DNA from 4 places in the Autumnicola musiva genome. Region 1 is predicted to be linked to each of the others. Evidence: riboswitches for the same ligand, from Rfam matches in the RefSeq annotation. Region 1 holds a riboswitch; each other region holds the start of a gene.
The links. Region 1 has a riboswitch for cobalamin ahead of RM539_RS18280 (TonB-dependent receptor plug domain-containing protein). Riboswitches for the same ligand answer to the same signal wherever they lie in the genome.

Region 1 (5,220 bases):
GCAACGCAGGTAAAATACAGGCAGAAAGGATAATACCTCCCAGTAGTAAGCATATTTTTGTTCTCAACTTTTCCACAGGTCACAAATCTAATAAACTGGTTCATATAAAACTCCATTTCTATTCATAAATTGTATATAATCTAAGAAGTTCTCATTGGAAATATATAACAAAATGATTTATGATATCTCCCTGAATTATCGCTGAAAATGTGTGAAATCTTCTTTCAATTGAGATAGCACTTAAAATTTGACTTTAAAAATGTCGTCAAGGTTTCAAAAAAAAGTTCCTAGTTCTTTGAAGTATTGTCATTGTTATTAACTGGGGACTTGATTCGAACCAATAACCTCGGATTATTATTATAAATTGGCTTATTAACCTCTTGGTATTCGAAACACTAAACTACTACACTTCAATAATTTAATATTTACACTAATTTCATTTTTCATATTTCGAACCAAAAAAGCTTTCAAAATGAACCACTATGGACTTGAAGTCCATAGTGGTTCATTCAACTATCTCAGAGTCCAATGCGATCATTATAAATTCAGAAGAAGAATATCGGGATTTTATTAATAAAATTAAAAACAAACCGCATAAAGATCAAATCGGAATGCAAAAACAAACAACTATGCCTCAACCCAATCACCTCTGCAATGGGGGGATTATTGAGATTAGTGCAGCTGATACCGGATATGCAAATTTAATATTTCAGGTTTATGTAGGTGCTGGTAGTTGTAATTTTACAGAAGTAATAGGCGGAGCTTTTTGAAGGATGGACTTTAGGAGTTAGTTATACTTATAAATACAGTGAAAATCATTGCGGTTATGCAACTGCTTATGGGATTTATAATTATAACTTATTTTTTGAAGGCATAGGAACTATATATGGTGATCCTGCGGAACATACCTTAGTTCCAAATTGCAATTAACTTTTAAGATAACACTAATAAATACTTTATTATGGAGATTAATCTATTTATATGGCAAACTATTTTGACCATCTTATTAATACTAGGAATTATATGGTTAATCAAATTTTTATTTTTTAAAAAGAAAAAATTTGATTCTTAATCCAGAAGTAATTAAATACGCCAGTTTTTATGTGCCAAAAGTTTGGTTAAACAGTTGTCCCGGCGAAAGAAATTGGTATGCTTCGTTGCAATAAGCATCGATATGAAGTCGGCTTTTAAACTCAATGTTTAATAAATTGTCCGAAGCAATATTTTCGGTAAAATACAATAGTTAAAAATCTAATTTTTTTGATGGAATTTCCGTAGCATCACCAGTATCATCTGAAGCTTCCGCCAAAGATTGCATCAGGTAGCATTTACCATTGCAATCTAACTTTGGCTTATCTTTATTGATACATAATACTTCTGAAATATATTCGTAGTTTAAAACATACTCCCCATAAAGCGAAAAAGGCCGAAGCACAATAAAAAAGGCGAGTAATGGGAAATAAGTATTTCACGCTGCAAAAATACTATTTGCCTGATGGTCTAGAAATCAATTCCGCTTAAAATTCAACTTTTAACATATCTACGATCTTTTGATTCTAACCATCATGGCTTGGCATAAAATTTAAAGAAACACAATTTTACCACTACTCTAAATTTTATTAATAAACTTTAAAACTTTCTAAAAACAATAACTAAATTTGCGGCTCATTAAAAAATGGTTGTCCGGATTTTTCGCCGGACATTAAAAAGGGAATCTGGTGAAAATCCAGAACTGTCCCGCAGCTGTAAGCTTTTTAAATGAAGCCCATATATGGTCACTTTCTAATTAGAGGGGAAGGCCGGGTGGATAAAGCAAGTCAGAATACCTGCCATTTTTAGTAATTCAATAAAGCTTTCGGGGATTGAAGCTTGGATTCGTAATATGAACCCTTTCATTAAAGGAAGTGGTTTGTCTTCCTTATTCTTCCTCGAATGTAAAATAACCTAATGAGGAAGAATTCAATTTGCATTGGTATACTATTATTTACAGGACTTTTTTTGAGTCCACTATTACTCCTGGCGCAGGAGCGGGATAGCATATCCCCAATAGTGCTTGAAGAAGTCTTGCTAAACCACCGTAAAAATCTTAAAGAAACTCATAATTCTCCCGCGCCGGTACAGGCAATCTCGGGTGAAAAACTACAAAAACTCAATAGTATAAATGTAGCAGATGCCCTGAGTTATTTTAGTGGTATTCAATTGAAAGACTACGGCGGCATTGGCGGTATTAAAACGGTTAATGTACGCAGCATGGGTTCGCAGCATACCGGGGTTTTCTATGATGGCATACAATTGGGAAATGCACAGAATGGCCAGGTGGATCTCGGAAAATTCTCGCTAGAGAATATGGAAAAAGTAAGCTTATATCAAGGGCAACGTAGTGAAATACACCAATCAGCAAAATCTTATGCTTCAGCCAATACCATCTATTTAAAAACAAAAACTCCAAAATTTAATGAGGGCAAAGCTTATAATTTTAAGGCAGGAGTAAAGTCGGGTTCTTTCGGGCTTTTTAATCCTTCCTTGAATGTAGATTATAAAATTAGTGACGCCATTGCGGTGAGGTTAAGTTCAGAAATGGTTAAAGCTCACGGAAGGTATAAATTCTTGTACTCCAACGGGGTCTATGATACCACGGCCGTAAGAAACAATGCAGATATCACCTCCTACCTCCTGGAAGCATCTGTTCACGGAAACCATACAAAAAATAATTCCTGGCAAGTAAAATATTACCATTATAGTTCTGAAAGGGGACTTCCAGGGGCAATTGTTGCCAATAGGTTTAGGCGACCGCAAAGGTTATGGGACCGCAGTAATTTTCTTCAGGCCGATTATAAGCATGAGTTTGGAGAAAAATATGCGATTAAAGTCCGGGGCAAAATAGGCGAGAATTTCTCTCGTTACCTGGACCCGGAAATTACCACTACTACCGGGCTTCTGGATAATAAATACGACCAACAGGAATATTATCTTTCCCTTGTAAATACCTATAAGATAAAACCTTTCTGGAGCTTAAGCCTGGCTACAGATTTTCAGCAAAACACCATGCAAGCCAATTTGTACCGTTTTGCTTACCCTAAAAGAAATACTTTGCTAAACGCCCTGGCCACAAACCTTAACTTTAACCGGTTTACAATGCAGGCAAGCCTTCTAAGCACAGGTATATACGAATCGGTACGGTATTATGAAGCTGCAGAAGATTTTCAGGAATATTCACCAAGCCTATTGTTTAATTTACAGCCTTTCGCATCTCCAGAGTTAAGAATACGAGGCTTTTACAAGAACATTTTTAGAATGCCCACTTTCAACGATTTGTATTACACCTTTGTGGGCAATACTTTTTTATCTCCAGAATATTCAGACCAGGTTAATTTAGGTTTTTCCTGGCAGAAAAAATGGGGAAATACTTTCCTTCATGTCACCAGCGATATCTATAAAATTTGGGTCACAGATATGATAGTGGCCGTTCCCGGTACCAATTTATTTAGATGGACGATGCTAAATCTTGGAGAAGTAGAGACCATCGGACTGGAAACTACGGTTAAAAACTCGGGAAATCTTTCCAAAGAACTTAATTATACGGTATTACTCACCTATACCTTTCAGGAATCTCTAGATGTAACCCCGGGTGGGAACAGCTTTGGGCAACAAATTCCTTACATCCCCACACATAGTGGCAGCCTAAGCGTAATGGCTTCTTATAAAACATTAGATGTTAATTACAGCTTTATTTATACGGGAGAACGTTACAGTCAAAAGGCTAATATCCCTTCGAACTATTTGAAACCCTGGTACACCCATGATATATCTTCCAGTTATATTTTTAATTTTTTAGACAACCCGCTAAAACTGGGTCTGGAAATAAACAATGTTTTAGATCAACAGTATGCGGTAGTAAGAAATTTTCCGATGCCCGGCCGGTCGTTTCGGGCAAACCTTAATTATGAATTTTAATAAAATAACATGAAAAAACTCTGTTTATTATTAGCATTAGGCTTTACCCTCTATTCGTGCCAGACTGATGACATTGATATTGAAGAGGATGTACAAAACCCCGAGATACCGACGAATCCAACAGACCCAGATGATGATGATGATGATGAACCTGTTGAATCAGATGATGCTGTAAGAGGTTTCTATTTGCTCAACGAGGGCAATATGTCTATGAACAAAGCCTCTCTTGATTACATGGATTTTGAAACCGGGGAATACAGAAGGAATGTCTTTAGCCAGGCAAACCCAAACCTGGTAGGCGGTCTGGGAGATGTGGGTAACGATATTGGCATCTATGGTTCTAAACTGTATGTGGTTGTGAATGCTTCTAATAAAGTGGAAGTACTCGATGCAGATACGGGGGTACGCCTAAAACAAATTGATATCGATAACTGCCGGTATATCACTTTCTATAGAGGAAAAGCTTACTTAAGCACTTATCTGGGCAATATTGGAGATCCCAATGCCCAAAACGGTATGGTGGCCGAGATAGATACCACCAGTTTGGAAATCACCCGACGGGTTGAAGTGGGAAGGCAACCTGAAGAACTTGTAGCCTATAACGATAAGATCTATGTGGCCAATTCCGGGGGATATAGCCCTCCGGATTACGAATCTACCATCTCGGTTATAGATCTACAGGATTTTACAGAAACCAGGCGCATTGAAGTGGCCATTAACCTTCACCGGTTAAAGATAGATAGCCAGGGAGATCTTTATGTGACCTCAAGGGGAGATTATTACGAAATACCATCAAGGCTATTTGTAATAGATACACAAACCGAGGAAGTGAAAGAAACTTTTGATGTAGGCGTGACCGATCTTACCATACATAATGATATTGCTTATATGTACAGCACAGAGTTTAGCTATATCACCGGAGATTATAACATAACCTATACGATGCTGGATACCCAAACTGAAACCTTTCTAGAGGATAGTTTTATAAATGAAGAGTTTCGCGAACAAATAGAAATGCCCTACGGAATCGCCATTCATCCCGAAACCGATGAAGTCTTTATAACTGATGCAAAAGATTATGTTACCCCCGGGAACCTTTATTGTTTTTCCAATGGAGAACTGAAATGGAAAGTACAAACCGGAGATATACCCGCATATATTACATTTAAACACTAAAATAATAACCTAAAAATGAAAACCATGAAAAAAAATTACCTGGCCAGGATTCTTATCGCTTTTTGCCTTATGTTGCTAATTACCTCTTGC
Region 2 (5,220 bases), on a different contig from region 1:
TAAATCGTACTTCATTAAAGAATAAGATTCGTGGGGGTTATCCGTTAGCGGGTTCTAAGAGTTAAAAACCTTACTCCCGTTTGGTAGTCAATTATCAATAGTTATCTAAAAAAGAAATTTTCTGAAGGTGTAAGCCTTCAGAAAATTTATAAAATTCAATTATTTAACTCTGGCCCAAACTAATTTTTCTGTGGTAAATCACGGGTTAACCACCCTCTTTTACTAGCCGTGGCCATTGCATAAGGGGTAATCCAGAATATACCAAATGTATAAAAAATACTGTAGGAATAGGCCCAGGAAGCTTCAAAGAAATTATATTTTTTTGCGTAAAATAGAGCCGGAAGGCTTGAAAATATAAAAACACTTAGCAGTGTGGAACTGATAAACAAAATTGGATGTGAAAGCAATAAAATGATCATAACCAGTAACAGCGGATAAGCCGTTAACATTTGCATCCATTGATTTAAGAGTAATATACGAGGACCGGATTTTGATCCCTCGCGGAATGATTTAAAAAACAAATTTTGACATCATAAGATTTTCCCGAACATTGCTCCTTTCCCAACGTGTAAACATCTTATGTAAAGCACTAAATCTTTCCGGTATGTTGGTGTGGACATAGGCATTACGTTGGAATAATACATGATAGCCTTGTTTAAGGATCATAGTGGTCATTGCGCGATCTTCACCAATATCGGTTGTTTTTCCCATAAAAGTTTGGTTAATCCACTGCGGCAGGCAGGACATAACCGCTTTACTTAGATAGGCAGCCAGGGCGCCGGGAGTACATAATACAGAACCCAATACACTCTGAGCAGATCTTATGAATTCAAAACTAAAATACAAAACTAACATTTAACATCCTGGGAATGATCGCTTTTTCATTATTGAGAACCCGCACATTTCCCGCTACCGCGCCACAGTTTTTATTAGAAATGAATGGAGATACAAGATTACGCAAAGTGTCTTCCTCTACAATAGAGTCACTATCTACGGTTACAAAGACCTCTCCTTTAGCCAGTTTGAAACCACGATATAAGGCATGTCGTTTCCCCTTATTAGTGGGTTGCTGGTAAATTGATACACGAGCTCCCAATTGATCCTTGGCCTTTTTCATCCAGTGCCAGGTATCATCTTTACTACCATCATCAATGGCAATTAATTGTATTTTTTCTGCAGGATAATTGCTCTCAACTAAACTATGCAATGTGGACCAGACTTGTTTACCTTCATTATAAGCAGGCACTATAACAGTACAAAAAGGTAATTCCTCGTCTGTAACAGATGGAACTGGCTTATAGCGAAAAAACAACCTGGCAATATATAGTAAAAAGCAAATTTTAAATATTAATAAGAAGCTTGTGAGAATTATAAATAACATACCTGCCAATGAATCCATTCTATTTAGATTCATTTCCTGAAATTCAGCCTGGAATAGGTAAACACAAAAAGCTGAACCGATTAAAAGTATAAAAGTGCCTAATAAAATAAGAAGGTGCCTGGTGCTCCAGGAAACCTTCCTGAAATCCTTATCTGAACCTGAAAAACGTTCTCTTCCGGCGCCATATGAAGAATCTTCTTTTTTTGGTTTGTTATTGTCTGTTTTTATTATTTCAGCTGGAGCTGAAGCAGAAAATCTGATATTCTTATTCATGTGGTTTTTTAAAATCTTATTTGTTTTCTATGTGTTTACCAGTTCCATATTCTTTGATAGAACCATAAAACTTTATATATGTGCTGGGATTCAATCTTTATACCATTAGCTAAAATCAATTGATTCCAATTAATTAGGATTGATTACTGTGGGGAATAGATGTGGTGCAGTTGGAAAATTGTAGATATAATTCCCAATCTATGGGCCGGGGGAAATTTTATGGCAGTTTTGAATTCTATTATTTATTTTCTGAAAGAATTATTGCCTGCCTCACTATAATTTAAGATGGCTCTGATTCACCAAATTTCTTCAATACTTAATTTGTAATCTTTTCTGATTATTTACAGGTAGAAATTACTGTTTACCTGATGAGCGAAAACATCCATATTTAGCATTTAACCGGAAGGAAAACTTATAGGAGAAAAGAATCCATTAAACGTAGTTAATCTAAAGACACTATTGACCTTAAAACGGAAACGCAACAGTCTTTATATTCTCCGGTACCAGGTAAGAGGGGTAAAGCGCTATGTTTTGTTCCCGTATTTAAGGAAAACTAATTGCACAAAATTTTTTAAGATTTAAACAATGTGAAGAAGTATGTGAATAACTAAAAGATGAATGGAAAAAGAGATGGTGCTTTCTTGTTATTTTTGACTTTATAATTGTATTGGTTGTAAATCTAAGGGGAATCATGTGAAAGTCATGAGCTGTTGCGCAACTGTAATTTAGATTCTAAAAAGCCAGGCTACCTTATCAACCAAACCACTTTACTTTCGCATAAAAAGTAATGATTATGGGATATTTTATAATAGATTTTCACCTATTTCTTTCCATCCATTAAATTTTATGCTTTTGTTTCACCTATAATGCAAAAGTAACATGAGTATTTTTCACAAGCGGCTTAATTATAAGCCATTCGAATATCCCAAAGTTTTAGATTTTACCGATGCTATCAACAGGTCCTTTTGGGTGCATTCCGAAGTAGATTTCACTGCAGATGTGCAGGATTTTCACACCTATTTATCTGAAGGGGAAAAAGATGTTGTAAAGAAAAGTTTGCTGGCTATTGCCCAGATTGAAGTTGCTGTTAAATCCTTTTGGGGCGACCTCTATAAGCACCTGCCAAAACCGGAATTTAATGGATTGGGAAGCACTTTTGCCGAATGTGAATTCCGGCATTCTCAGGCTTATTCAAGGCTTTTGGAAGTTTTGGGCTATAATAATGAGTTCGAGAAAGTGATTGAGGTGCCCGCCATCAAAAACAGAATTGCGTATTTAACAAATGCCCTGGAGCATACTAAAGCAGAAGATCCCAGGGATTATATTTCGTCACTGATTCTTTTCTCAATTTTAATTGAAAATGTTTCCCTGTTCAGTCAGTTTGCAATTGTGCTTTCCTTTAACCGTTTCAAAGGAGTAATGAAAAATATTAGCAATATCATAGCCTGGACTTCAGTAGATGAGCAAATTCATGCCAACGCCGGTATTTATATTATCAATCAGATTCGTGAAGAATTTCCGGAATATTTTAACGACGAGCTTATTCAGAAATTAAGATCTACCGTAATTCATTCTATTGAAGTGGAAGAGGAAATACTGGATTGGATTTTTGCCAACGGTCAACTGGAAAACATCAATAAGAGAAACCTTATGGATTTTATGAAATTTCGCTTAGACGAGAGTCTGGAAAACATCGGGATTTCAAAAATCTACAATATTTCTCCGGAAGAATATGAGCCTATGCGCTGGTTTGAGGAAGAAGTATTTGCCAATAGTCTGGACGATTTCTTTGCCAGGCGTCCTGTTGATTATACAAAACACGATAAAAGCATCACCGCAGCAGATTTATTTTAATTTTTAAACCTGAGATTTTCATGATGAATACCACTCAACCTTTACAAATTGCCGAGGAGCCAAATAAAAAACGTTTATGGTGGCTTAACGAGGAAAGCCAGCAAATCCTAAACCGCGGATACTTATTAAAAGGTGAAACTGTAAAATCTGCAATAGAGCGGGTGGCTAATGCCTCTGCAAAAAGATTGTACAAGCCTGAACTCGCCGGGGCTTTTATCGAGATGATTGAACGTGGCTGGATGAGTTTAAGTTCACCAATATGGGCCAACATGGGCACCGAACGTGGTTTGCCAATTTCCTGTTTTAATGTTTATGTGCCCGATAATATTGAAGGAATTACCCATAAACTTGGCGAGGTGATTATGCAAACCAAGATTGGCGGAGGAACTTCCGGTTATTTTGGGGAACTGCGGGGTAGGGGCAGTGCGGTTACCGATAATGGTAAAAGTAGCGGTGCGACCAGTTTTATGAAATTATTCGATACGGCAATGGATACCATTTCCCAGGGCGGTGTACGCCGTGGAGCTTTTGCCGCTTACCTGGACATTGATCATCCCGATATTAAAGAGTTTCTTGAAATTAAAAATATCGGGAATCCTATTCAGAATTTATTTAATGCGGTTTGTGTACCCGACTACTGGATGCAGGAGATGATAGACGGCGATATGGAAAAACGTGATATCTGGGCGAAAGTCCTGGAAAGCCGCCAGCAAAAAGGCTTACCATACATTCTTTTTAAAGATAATATTAATCGTTTCAAGCCTCAGGTTTATAAAGACAAAAACAAAACTATCCATTCCAGTAATTTATGTTCTGAAATCGCTTTACCTTCTTCTGAAGATGAATCATTTATCTGCTGTCTTTCTTCAATGAACCTTGAACTTTATGATGAATGGAAAGATACTGAGGCGGTGAAACTTGCCATTTATTTCCTGGACGGGGTATTGCAGGAATTTATTGCCAAAACTGAAGGAAACCATTATCTGGCTTCAGCAAACCGGTTTGCCAGGAATCACCGTGCACTGGGTTTAGGCGCAATGGGTTGGCATTCCTATTTACAGAAGAATATGATCCCTTTTGAAGGAATGCGGGCCAAAGGATTAACACATCAGATTTTTGAAGATATAAGTACAAAGGCCACTAAAGCCAGTAGAGAGCTGGCCACCATTTATGGAGAACCGGGCATCCTGAAAGATTACGGGTTGCGAAATACAACTTTAATGGCTATTGCACCAACTACTTCTTCTTCTGCAATTTTAGGCCAGACATCTCCTGGAATTGAACCCTTCAGCAGTAACTATTATAAAGCGGGGCTTGCTAAAGGTAATTTTATGAGAAAGAATAAATATCTGAAGGAATTGCTTCGGGAAAAAGACCTAGATAATGAGGATACCTGGAGAAGTATTATGCTGAATCACGGAAGTGTGCAACATTTAAATTCTCTTACACAGGAGGAAAAAGATGTTTTTAAAACCTTTAAAGAGATCAGCCAATTGGAGATTATTCAGCAGGCATCGGTAAGGCAGAAATTTATCGATCAGGCGCAAAGTCTTAACCTTAACATTCCTGCGGGATTACCTGTAAAGGAAGTAAATAATTTGATGATTGAAGCCTGGAAACTTGGGGTAAAAACTTTATACTATCAACGTAGTCAAAGTGTTTCCAAAGAATTCATTTCTAATATGGTGAGTTGCGCCAGCTGTGAAGCCTAA
Region 3 (5,220 bases), on a different contig from region 1:
AGAACGTGAGGCTAGGAAGGGGGCTGTATAACAGTTTTGATGCGAATCTAAAGATTATGCGCTGGCCGCTGGATCATTTTTTTGTGACCGAAGAATTTGAAGTGGCAGATATTCAGAGATTACCAAATATTGGATCTGATCATTTTCCTGTTTATGCTCAATTTGTATTATCTGAATAAAATAAGAAATGTTTTTCCTGTTTGTCACGGAATTTTTAACAGGGAAAAAGAACAATACTGAATAATTTTTCCCGTAACACCAATGGGTTATACTAAAAAAGGTCTCTGATGGAGATGTTACATCAGAGACCTTGTCTTTTGAATAGCAATTTTATCAGGTACAGAAAATTTTCTCTTTCTTTAATCTACCATTGAAAGGTCCGATGCTCCTTTAATTTCTGTAGAAATTTCTCCTAACCAACCTGCGTCTCCCTGGGCTCCTGTGTAAACTTTTATAAAATCGATCCCTCTTAGTTCAACGGGATTAAGGTTCGCATCAACTGCCCAATCAATTTCCATGGCGTTACCTCCATAGATATTGTAATCGGCATCAAAATTATCTACATATCCCCATTCCAGGGCATCAATGGATACAAATCCGTCGGTATTTATGGTAGGATAAACTCTTGTGCCTGCAAATGTTACTTCCTCCTGTTCTTCAATGAACTGCGGATAATAATTTTGGGTATGATAGGAATTTATCATAACACTATCCTGATTCTCCTGATTATCCAGCCAGGGAACATTGGCATATTCATCAGGATTTGTATAGGTAAGCTCATAATTTAAGGATGTTTCTTCCTTATTATGGGCACTCCCTGCCAGCTCATACCACGTATCATCTGGAATACCATTACCATTTTCATCAAAAGAAACCTGTACAATTCCCGGTTCAGAAAGGCCACTCATCGCATTCCCATAAATTACGAAATCTTTTTGTTCAGCTATGTTTTCAATAGTATGATCAAAAGTAAAAATCACATGTCCACCCCATGCTCCCAATGAAAGGATGTTGGATTTTCCACCAATAATATTTTCTGCATCCTCAGGAGATCCATAATTTTCATTTATGTGCTGTCCCGGTGCAGGTTTGTACTCCAGTATATCTGAAATAAATTCGGTACTACTTTCTGTTTTTGGTCTGAAATATAACTCATAAGGATCATTAACAGTCACCCGGTAAGTCCTGATAATAGAATCATTTTCTGCTTTTGCTTTAAACTGAAGAGAAAATGTCCCGGATTCATCAGGAACATAATTGAGGAATTGATCATTTGAGATTTCTTCTTCGTCTACTTGCCAGCTAAAGCTTGTGGTTTGTGGAGCATTTAAAATTTCAGGCTCCACCACTAAAGTATCTCCTAAAGTAACTTCATAATTTTCCTCATAATCAGGATTGGCAAATTGTATAGGATCCTTTACTGTAACCTGATAATTTCTAACCACAGAGTCATTATCTGCTATTGCTTTAAATGTGAGAGAAAAGGTTCCTGATTCATCTGCAACATAATTCAGGATTTGATCGGTTGAAATTTGTTCTTCATTTAATTCCCAGCTAAAGCTTGTGATTTGTGAAACATTCAAAATTTCAGGCTCCACCACTAAAGTATCTCCTAAAGTAACTTCATAATTTTCCTGATAATCAGAATTGGCAAATTCCATTGGTGTTAGTCCAGGATCATCATCTTTACTACACGAGGAGAAAAGAAAAATTCCTCCAATAAAAATAAACAGATAATTAGATAATTTTTGTTGCATTTGATTTGTATTAAAATTAATAGTTAAAATTAACTTGTTTACAAAACAAAACGGCAGGGGGTATAAGAAGAATAGAAGATCTACCCAAAGCAATAACTCCCGAAAGCTTTGTTTTTTGATTTTTGGCAGGTCTTCTGACTTATCCCTCTTTTTAATCCTTCCCATCTATAAAAGACAGTGGTTTTATTAAAAAGATTTTCCCCGGAAATACCAGGAGGGATTTACAGCAGCGGGAACTGTTCAGGATTTACACCTGATTCCCTTTTAATACAAAACTTAATAAAGCATTTGTAACCGAAAATCTGGACAATATTAGTTTATTTCCATGAGGTGCGGAAGGTGGAAACCCAAAATTTTTCAATTATAATTACCTGCCCTTAATTTTTTCAGAGGAATATTCAGAGGTTTTGCCTTCAGCAACCTTCGTAAAAGAACAGATTAAGAGTTAAGGCTCAAAGCAGAAAGAAACACCAGGTAAGGTTAGCTTCCAATTTTTGATCAGGAAGAAACCATAAGAACAAATTTTAAAAGAAGCAGTAGGCAAATGGATGCATGGTATTATGAAAGCATTATAGTGATGGGAAAAATGGAATCTCTTCAAAACCCCAGGTTTTAAGGGTAATGCTTCAAAATTTATGTACAGTTGCAACAAATATGTTATTTCTTTTGAAGTTAGCCCGATATATTTGTTTTCTAAATATTAAGATTTATTAACTATAAATTATTAATCAATCGATTTCGTAAATAATCCTGAATTTTATGTTTCTGAATTATTTACCCGGATAGAAATTCATGCTATACAATATGGATATTATCCATTATGATCTAAAAATTGTTATTAAATAACTTAGAAAAATGACAAAACATTTACTCAATGAATTGAGCTTTAAGATTCGAAGCGTTTATCTCTTTGGTCTTTTAAGCCTGATTAGTTTTACTGCGTTCGCGCAAAGTACGATTACAGGAACCGTTACTGATGAAAACGGTCCTATACCGGGAGTTACGGTTATGTTGAAAGGAACTGCTAATGGAGTGGTTAGTGATTTTGATGGAAACTATACCATTGGTAACGTTCCTTCTGATGGTGTACTTGTTTTTAGCTTTGTAGGGTACAAAGCAAAAGAAGTGCCTGTGAATGGCCAAACCCAGATTAATACTACTTTAGAAACAGACGTATCTTCTTTGGATGAGGTGGTTGTAGTGGGGTACGGAACCATGAAACGAAGTGACGTTACGGGTGCGGTAGTCTCTGTCTCCGAAGATGCGATTGAAGAATCTATTCCCACCACAATAGATCAGGTTTTGCAGGGTCGTGCTGCAGGGGTTCAGATTCAGCAAAACAGTGGAGCGCCTGGTGCCAGTTCTTCTATTCGTATTAGGGGGATAAGTTCTATTACAGGTTCTAATGAGCCTATTTTTGTAATAGACGGAGTTATAGTGGACAGTAATACAGGGCAGGCTGGTCAAAATGCTTTTGCATCAATTAATCCTTCAGATATTGTTTCCATAGATATTTTAAAAGATGCTTCTGCTACTGCTATATACGGATCAAGGGCGGCTAATGGGGTAATTCTGATTACTACTAAAAGAGGTAAAAACGGAGAAGCTACTATAAACCTTAATAGTTACATTGGCTATCAGGAATTACCTAAACAACTTGACCTGCTTAACCTTCAGGATTATGCAATCCTTAAAAATACCAGGGCCGATCTGGACATTGTTCAGCAAGACCCTGAATTTATACGTACCGATTTGTTAGGTGAGGGAACAGACTGGCAGGATGAAATGTTTACCAGGGCTATGATGCAAAGTCATAACCTCTCAATTTCCGGGGGCAGCGAGAAGAACACGTATGCTATGAGTATAGGGTATCTTGATCAGGAGGGGATTGCACTTGGATCTTCTTTTGAGCGGCTTAACTTAAGAGGAGTTTTTGATTCCCAATTGAAGGATTACTTAAAGGCAGGTATAAATTTCGCTTTTAATAATATAAATCAAACTACAACTTTTTCTGATCAGTCCCTTATTTTAACCGCTTTAAGACAGACTCCAAACGTGGCCGTGCGTAATTCTGAAGGTACCTTTGATGGTCCTGTTACGGATGAGTTTACGCAAAACAACCCTGTAGGTTTGGCAAGTATTAGAGATAACAGCAATGAAAGCGCAGGGATAAGGGCAAATACTTTTGCTGAAATCGATTTTATAGAAGGACTAAAACTTAGATCGGAATATTCTATAGATTACGGATTTTCAAACGCCTACACATTTAATCCTTCGTATGAATTTGGGGCAATTGTAAATGATGTCAGGGAAGGTACAAGAACAAAAACCTATAACAAATACTTCAATTTTCGAAATGTTCTAACCTATGACCGCGCCTTTGGAAATCATAATATCAATGCAATACTCGGCCAGGAGTACCAGGAATCTAATTACGAAAATCTTTACGGCTACCGTTCAGGTTATTTAACCAATGGAGCTACAGATTTAAATGCGGGAGATGCTACTACTGCCCGAAATTCAAACGCCAGTTTTAGAAGTTCCCTAAATTCCTATTTTGCCAGGGCCTTCTATTCATTTGATGACAGATATTTGCTAACTGCAACATTAAGATATGATGGCTCTTCAAAATTTGCCAAAGAGAATCGCTGGGGATGGTTTCCTTCAGCAGCACTGGCATGGAGGGTTTCCAATGAAGAGTTTTTGAAAGACAATGAATATATTAACAATTTCAAACTTCGTTTGGGATATGGAGCTGTGGGTAACCAAAGTGTTCCTAATTATGCCTTTACTTCTATTTATGGAGCTTCAGCAACTCCGTTTGGGGCAGGACTTTTGGCTTCGAATACAGCGAACCCGGATTTGCAGTGGGAGACTACTTATTCCAGTAATATTGGATTGGACCTGAATATGTTCAATAACCGTCTTGAATTTATTGCAGATATTTATTATAAAAAAACCGAAGATTTATTACTGCTGGCTCCTTATCCGGACTACTCCGGAACTTCAGGTGTAGGTGCAACCTCTGCTCCATATGTAAATATTGGTTCTCTTGAAAATAAAGGTGTTGAATTAACACTGAATACGGTTAATGTAGATAAGGGTGATTTTTCCTGGAGAACAAATCTTGTATTTACCCTTAATAGAAATAAAGTTTTAGGCTTAGCAACAGAGACAGGTATCTTAAACAGGACGCTACAACAGGGATCAGATGTTACCATTGTTACCAGGACAGCAGTTGGTAAACCAATCGGCCAGTTTTATGGTTATAAAGTAATAGGCCGCTTTGAAGAAGCTACAGATTTCTATTATAGAAATGAGGAAGGGGAAGTAGTACCTACCGCGTTGCCGGAAGGGCTGGAAATTGGTGAAAACGGTGTGTGGATTGGAGATTATATTTTTAAAGATATAAACGAAGACGGAGTTATTAATGAACAGGACCGGGACTATATCGGCAATCCTT
Region 4 (5,220 bases), on a different contig from region 1:
GATTCGGAAAAAAATTTCCCCATAAATGGTTACTTTATAATACCAGGATTAAAGAAATCCACCTAAAGTTTACTTTTACACGTAAAATAGCGCAGGTTTCCATGGACGTAAGTTCTCAGGATGAAGTGATCCAGGCTTATTATTATGAAAAGATGCTTTCGCTGAAGAAAATTCTTCTTGCTGAATATTTACCTGATGCCATTTTTGATGAAAACTATGAACTTCCTGAAGGGAAGACTATTTCCCGAATTTATGTTCAGCTTAAAGACGTAAGCATTCATAATAGAAATGACTGGGAAAACGTACAGCAATTCTTTGTTGAAAAAATGCTGAAACTGGAAGAATTTTTTACCGATTTTGAAGATTTTATTAAAGCCTGAAAACTTTTAATTTCGCAGCTCACCCCACTGCTGTTATTTTCAAAATTTAGCCCATACGCATATTTTCAGGTTTAATGCAATACCTGGGGAAATACACGTATGGGCTAGATATAACTTTGGAGTGAATTAGCTATTTATTCATTGAAATAAACTCCGTTAGGGTTAATACCAACTTCATAAGAATTCAACAGGCTCCCATCTGCAGTGCTGTAGATAAATAAATCTCCGTCTCCTGTAAAGTCTGCATTAGCTGAAGCGGCATAAATATTTCCGTTTTCAACTTCAAATCCATATAAAGAAGCCACATCGGTCAATTCAGCAAAAGCAGTTTCCGGCAGTTCAGTATCGGTTTCATTAAAAGTATAAACGCTTTTTCCTAAAGTATAGTAAATTTTATCATTCTCAATATCAAGATTCGCAGGATGATCTGTAGAATTTGGAAAAGTAAATTCCGAAGCTATTTCATTAGAAGTGAGGTCTATTTTAACAATTTTCCCTGCCGTTTCTGCCGCAGGATCGGGATAAGAACCCATTCCTGCCACGGCAACCCAAAGATATCCGTCTTCAATCTCCATGGAACCAGGACGATTGCCTACGGTAATAGTTTCTGTGACTTCATTAGTAGAAGCATCTATAACGGTAATTTTATTATTGACGGAATATCCTCCATTTTGAGCTATGTAAAGCATTCCGTTTTCTTCTACAATTTCCTCAGGGCCTTCCTCTATACTAATGTTTTCTGAAACGGTAAAATTTTCCAGGTCAATCACCGCCACGTAATCGTCTTCAGCATTTGTACCGTCTCCCCAGTTGGTGACATAGGCATTCCTATTTGTAAACGCAATATGACGCGGATTTTGAAGTCCCTCATCAATAGTTGCAACGGTTTCAAAGGAATTCCGATCTACAACTTCAACAGTATTAGAAACATTTACCACAATAAAAGCATAGTCTTCATAGAAGCCCATACCCTGCCCTGTATCTCCAAGTGCGGCACCAGAATTTTCAGCAGCAAAAACATCTTTCACCACAGTCCCGGTTTCTTCATCCAAAAAGGAAACCGTACTGTTGCCGGAATTAAAAACGCCTTCATTCAGAATAAAAATACCATTGGCATAATCTCCCTCTGCTACAGGAATTTCATTAAGGTCATCATCGTTTTCACAAGATGTAAAAAAGGTAATGGCTGCTAAAGCCAAAATAAAAACTTTGTTGATTTTCATATTTAAAATTTAATGGTTAGTGAACTATTAATTGAACGCCCCGGCATTGGCCTGGACGGTAAGCTTTGATAATCTTTATTAAAAAAATTCCGCATTTCCAGCCCTACAGTGAGAAAATCCCTTTTGCCAAAACTGTAATTAATTCCTGCATTCGAAATAGTGTAGCCTTCCAGCTGATAATTATTATCTGAAGAGGTGTAAATATTGCCGTTATAGAGAAACTGGTAGAAAAACGAAAAATCAATATATGAATACCCAAGTGAAGCAGTGCCTTTATGTCTCGGAGTATAAATAAGCTCTTTATCAAGCACCTCATCATTGGTTTTAGTGTAGCTGTAATTTGCATTTAAACTGAAGTGGTGTCCGGTGTAATTTTTCTCAAAGTTTCCGCGGAATTCCAATCCATAATTTTTTACGCTTTCAGTATTTTCAGGACGCCAGGTGCCACGGGAATCGGGAACCCACCGAAGCAAATCATTAATTTTCATTAAATAAGTGGTGATTCCGAATTCAAAATCACTAAAGTGAAGATTCTGGCTTATTTCCCCCTGATAAGAAGTCTCCGGGTCAAGATTAGGATTTCCGCCGGAAGCCCAGAATAGGTCATTATAAGTAGGAATCCTGAAATTTCTTGAGAAATTTAAATTTACCTCATAAAAAGAAGTAACGGCATAACCCGCTCCAACAGAGTATAAAAAAGGAGACTCATAGGTGTCAGTAATTTCCTTTCTTGCACTTACTTCATAAAAAAACTTTCCTAAATTATGATTAAGAAGCAACGCGAAAGCTCCAATATTCCTAACATTTTGTCCTACATCAGAGCCTTTTCCATCCGTATTCCTGTAGTCAATCAGGGCGTTCAGGCTCATTTCAGGATTTATCTGATAGGTAAGGTCATATTTTGCAATATAAGTGGCCGCGTTTCCGTAAGTAAAACTTTCACTGTCCCGGTTTTCAAAATATTTATATTTTTCATCCAGATAAGCCAGCTTCAGGGAAGAAATAAAATCATTGAAAAAACCCTTCCATTCTAAAAGATTGCGGCTATTTAAATCTTCATATTTATTATTGGAGGGAGCGGCAAGAGTTCCCGAAAAACCGCGCTCACCCGTATAAAAGTTGCTGTAAAATTTCAGAATATTGTCTTCGTTCAGCCAATGTGCAATTCCCGCGCTCATACTGGTATTGTAAAAATCACCATTCTCATTGTGCTTTTCTGTTCCCAGGTAGTCATAATCATTTTCGGATTCTATTCCGGAAAAATTGATATAAACGCTGGTTTTTTCTGAAGATGCTTCAGCTGAATAATTTAAAATATTAGTATTAAAACTGCCAATTTCGAGCCTCAGGCCATTGCTAAATTCGCCATCAAACCGAAAATGATTATTGAGATGAATACTGCCGCCAATTGCACCGCTGCCATAAAGAACACTTCCACCACCTGCCCTAAGAGCTATATTATTGTAATTTGAAGTGTTGACTGTATTAAAATCGGTTTGGCCGTTAAACTGAGAATTGATATTAATCCCGTTCCAGATTACTGCAGTTTGTGAAGCTGTGGTCCCGCGAAAAGACGGGGAAGAAACCCCTCCCACACCATTTTCTTTAAAATAAACAGGACTATTAAACTTTAATAAAGAAGTTAAAGACGGTTCATTTTCGGCAATAATAGAATCATTTAAAACTGAAATTTCCTGGGTGCGGGAATGCCTAAAAAGCTTTACATCACTCAGCACAACTTCTTCCAGTTTAGTGATAGAATCTTTTTGTGCCAATGCCGGGAAGGCATAAAACAACACCAGAAATAGAATGTAAAATTTTGCGTTTTTCATCTGCCTCTGACTTTTATCCCGAAAGTCTCGATTTTAAAGTTTGCTTTTGGCAGGTCTCCTGGCTCGCGTCTTGTTGTTTACCTTCCCATTCATAAAGAACAGTGGTATTTGAAGTGATAACAACAAGCATCCCAATTGGACTAAGCTTACAGTTGCGGGAACAGCTCAGGCTTGTTTGAAGTCAGAGGTAAGAAAGATGAAGTACGAAGTAATCTAAATTTGCTTCTAACTTCTAATTTCGTATTTCTAACTTCAACCTGATTCCCTTTTAATCGTACCGGAAAACCCGGCACGGAACCAAAAATTTTGTGCGAAAATAAACATTTATGTTTGTTGTCAGCCTAAATTTTTAAAGAATATTTGATTATTCGTTCCTGGTAAAAGTTCTCCGGGGCAAGCCTACGGAGCATAGGAGGAACACGTTTCCGAACTTTAGACATTTACCAACGAGGCAAGTATAGGAGTATTAAACCTCCTGGAATAAAAACCTTAACTGACGTCATGCTGAACTTGTTTCAGCATCTTATATCAACTTTAAAAACCTATAACATATATGATGAGACCCTGAATCGAGTTTAGGGTAACGATAGGTTTGTAGATTTCAGATATTCAATAATAATCTTACTTTTGAATCTTAAACACATTCCTCTTGAAAAAATTCACTTTTCTTTTATTACTAGTAATTACAGGCGCATGTAAAAATTCAGAAAATAAGGCAGAAGACATTCAATCTACTCAGGGAGAACAGGTTGAAATTTCCTATGCCAGTGGATTTGAAATAGAAAAATTTGATGATTATTCCATTATTGAAGTAAAAACTCCCTGGCCAAATGCCGAAGAAAAATTCCGCTATCTCTTAGCTGAAGAAGATGCAGAAATTCCTGCCGGCCTGGAGTATGATCAAAAAATTGAAGTTCCCATAGAGCGTATTGTGGTAACTTCCACCACTCATATTCCGGCTCTGGAAGCTCTGGAAGTAACATCCACTTTAAAAGGTTTTCCGGGCCTGGACTTTATTTCTTCAGTAAAAACCAGGGAATTGATCAATTCCGGAGAAATTAAAGAATTAGGAAAAAATGAAGATCTTAACACTGAAGTTTTAATCGATTTGAAACCCGATGTAGTTATTGGCTTTGCAATTAACGGCAACAATTCTGCTTTTGAAACCATTCAAAAAACCGGAATCCCTGTAGTTTATAATGGAGACTGGACAGAAGAAAGTCCTCTGGGCAAAGCAGAATGGATAAAGTTTTTCGGTGCATTTTTTAATAAAAGTCAGCAGGCTAAAAAAATTTTTAACCAAATCGCTACCAGTTACAAAGATGCAAAGGAACTGGCAAGTACTGGCAAGGAGTCTCCCAAAGTTTTAAGCGGTTCCATGTATAAAGATCAGTGGTATATGCCTTACGGAAATTCCTGGACCGCTGAATTTATAAAAGATGCCAATGCCGATTATATTTATTCTGAAACCGAGGGAAGCGGCAGCATGGCACTTTCTTTTGAAAGCGTTCTTGCAGAAGCACAGGGTGCAAAGTACTGGATAAGCGCCGGCCAGTTTACTACCTATGAGGAACTTTTTGCAGATTCTGAACATTACCGCCAATTTGAAGCAGTAAAAAACAGGAATGTATATAGTGTAAGCCTGGTAAAAGGAGAAACCGGAGGCGTGGTATATTACGAACTCGGCCCGCAACGGCCCGATCTTGTTCTAAAAGACCTTATTTCCATTTTTCATCCCAACCTAATGCCAGATTATCAGCGAACCTTTTTTAAAGCCCTGGAAGA

Region 2: another riboswitch for cobalamin. It lies ahead of RM539_RS06350 (ribonucleotide-diphosphate reductase subunit beta); the one in region 1 lies ahead of RM539_RS18280 (TonB-dependent receptor plug domain-containing protein).
Region 3: another riboswitch for cobalamin. It lies ahead of RM539_RS16050 (PKD-like domain-containing protein); the one in region 1 lies ahead of RM539_RS18280 (TonB-dependent receptor plug domain-containing protein).
Region 4: another riboswitch for cobalamin. It lies ahead of RM539_RS06900 (TonB-dependent receptor plug domain-containing protein); the one in region 1 lies ahead of RM539_RS18280 (TonB-dependent receptor plug domain-containing protein).

What each region holds. Positions count from the first base shown of each region.
Region 1 is NZ_JAVRHK010000024.1:11,285-16,504, reverse strand. It holds gene RM539_RS18290 (hypothetical protein) at 1-76, opposite strand, end outside; gene RM539_RS18285 (hypothetical protein) at 483-770, shown strand; cobalamin riboswitch at 1,660-1,848, shown strand; gene RM539_RS18280 (TonB-dependent receptor plug domain-containing protein) at 1,948-3,954, shown strand; gene RM539_RS18275 (YncE family protein) at 3,964-5,130, shown strand; gene RM539_RS18270 (hypothetical protein) at 5,155-5,220, shown strand, end outside.
Region 2 is NZ_JAVRHK010000003.1:319,885-325,104, forward strand. It holds partial or broken gene RM539_RS06345 (glycosyltransferase family 2 protein) at 180-1,609, opposite strand; cobalamin riboswitch at 2,292-2,423, shown strand; gene RM539_RS06350 (ribonucleotide-diphosphate reductase subunit beta) at 2,534-3,508, shown strand; gene RM539_RS06355 (ribonucleoside-diphosphate reductase subunit alpha) at 3,532-5,220, shown strand.
Region 3 is NZ_JAVRHK010000015.1:63,996-69,215, forward strand. It holds gene RM539_RS16045 (endonuclease/exonuclease/phosphatase family protein) at 1-179, shown strand, start outside; gene RM539_RS16050 (PKD-like domain-containing protein) at 360-1,757, opposite strand; cobalamin riboswitch at 1,865-2,071, opposite strand; gene RM539_RS16055 (SusC/RagA family TonB-linked outer membrane protein) at 2,613-5,220, shown strand, end outside.
Region 4 is NZ_JAVRHK010000003.1:438,489-443,708, reverse strand. It holds gene RM539_RS06910 (DUF4268 domain-containing protein) at 1-380, shown strand, start outside; gene RM539_RS06905 (YncE family protein) at 515-1,603, opposite strand; gene RM539_RS06900 (TonB-dependent receptor plug domain-containing protein) at 1,606-3,435, opposite strand; cobalamin riboswitch at 3,467-3,752, opposite strand; gene RM539_RS06895 (ABC transporter substrate-binding protein) at 4,085-5,220, shown strand, end outside.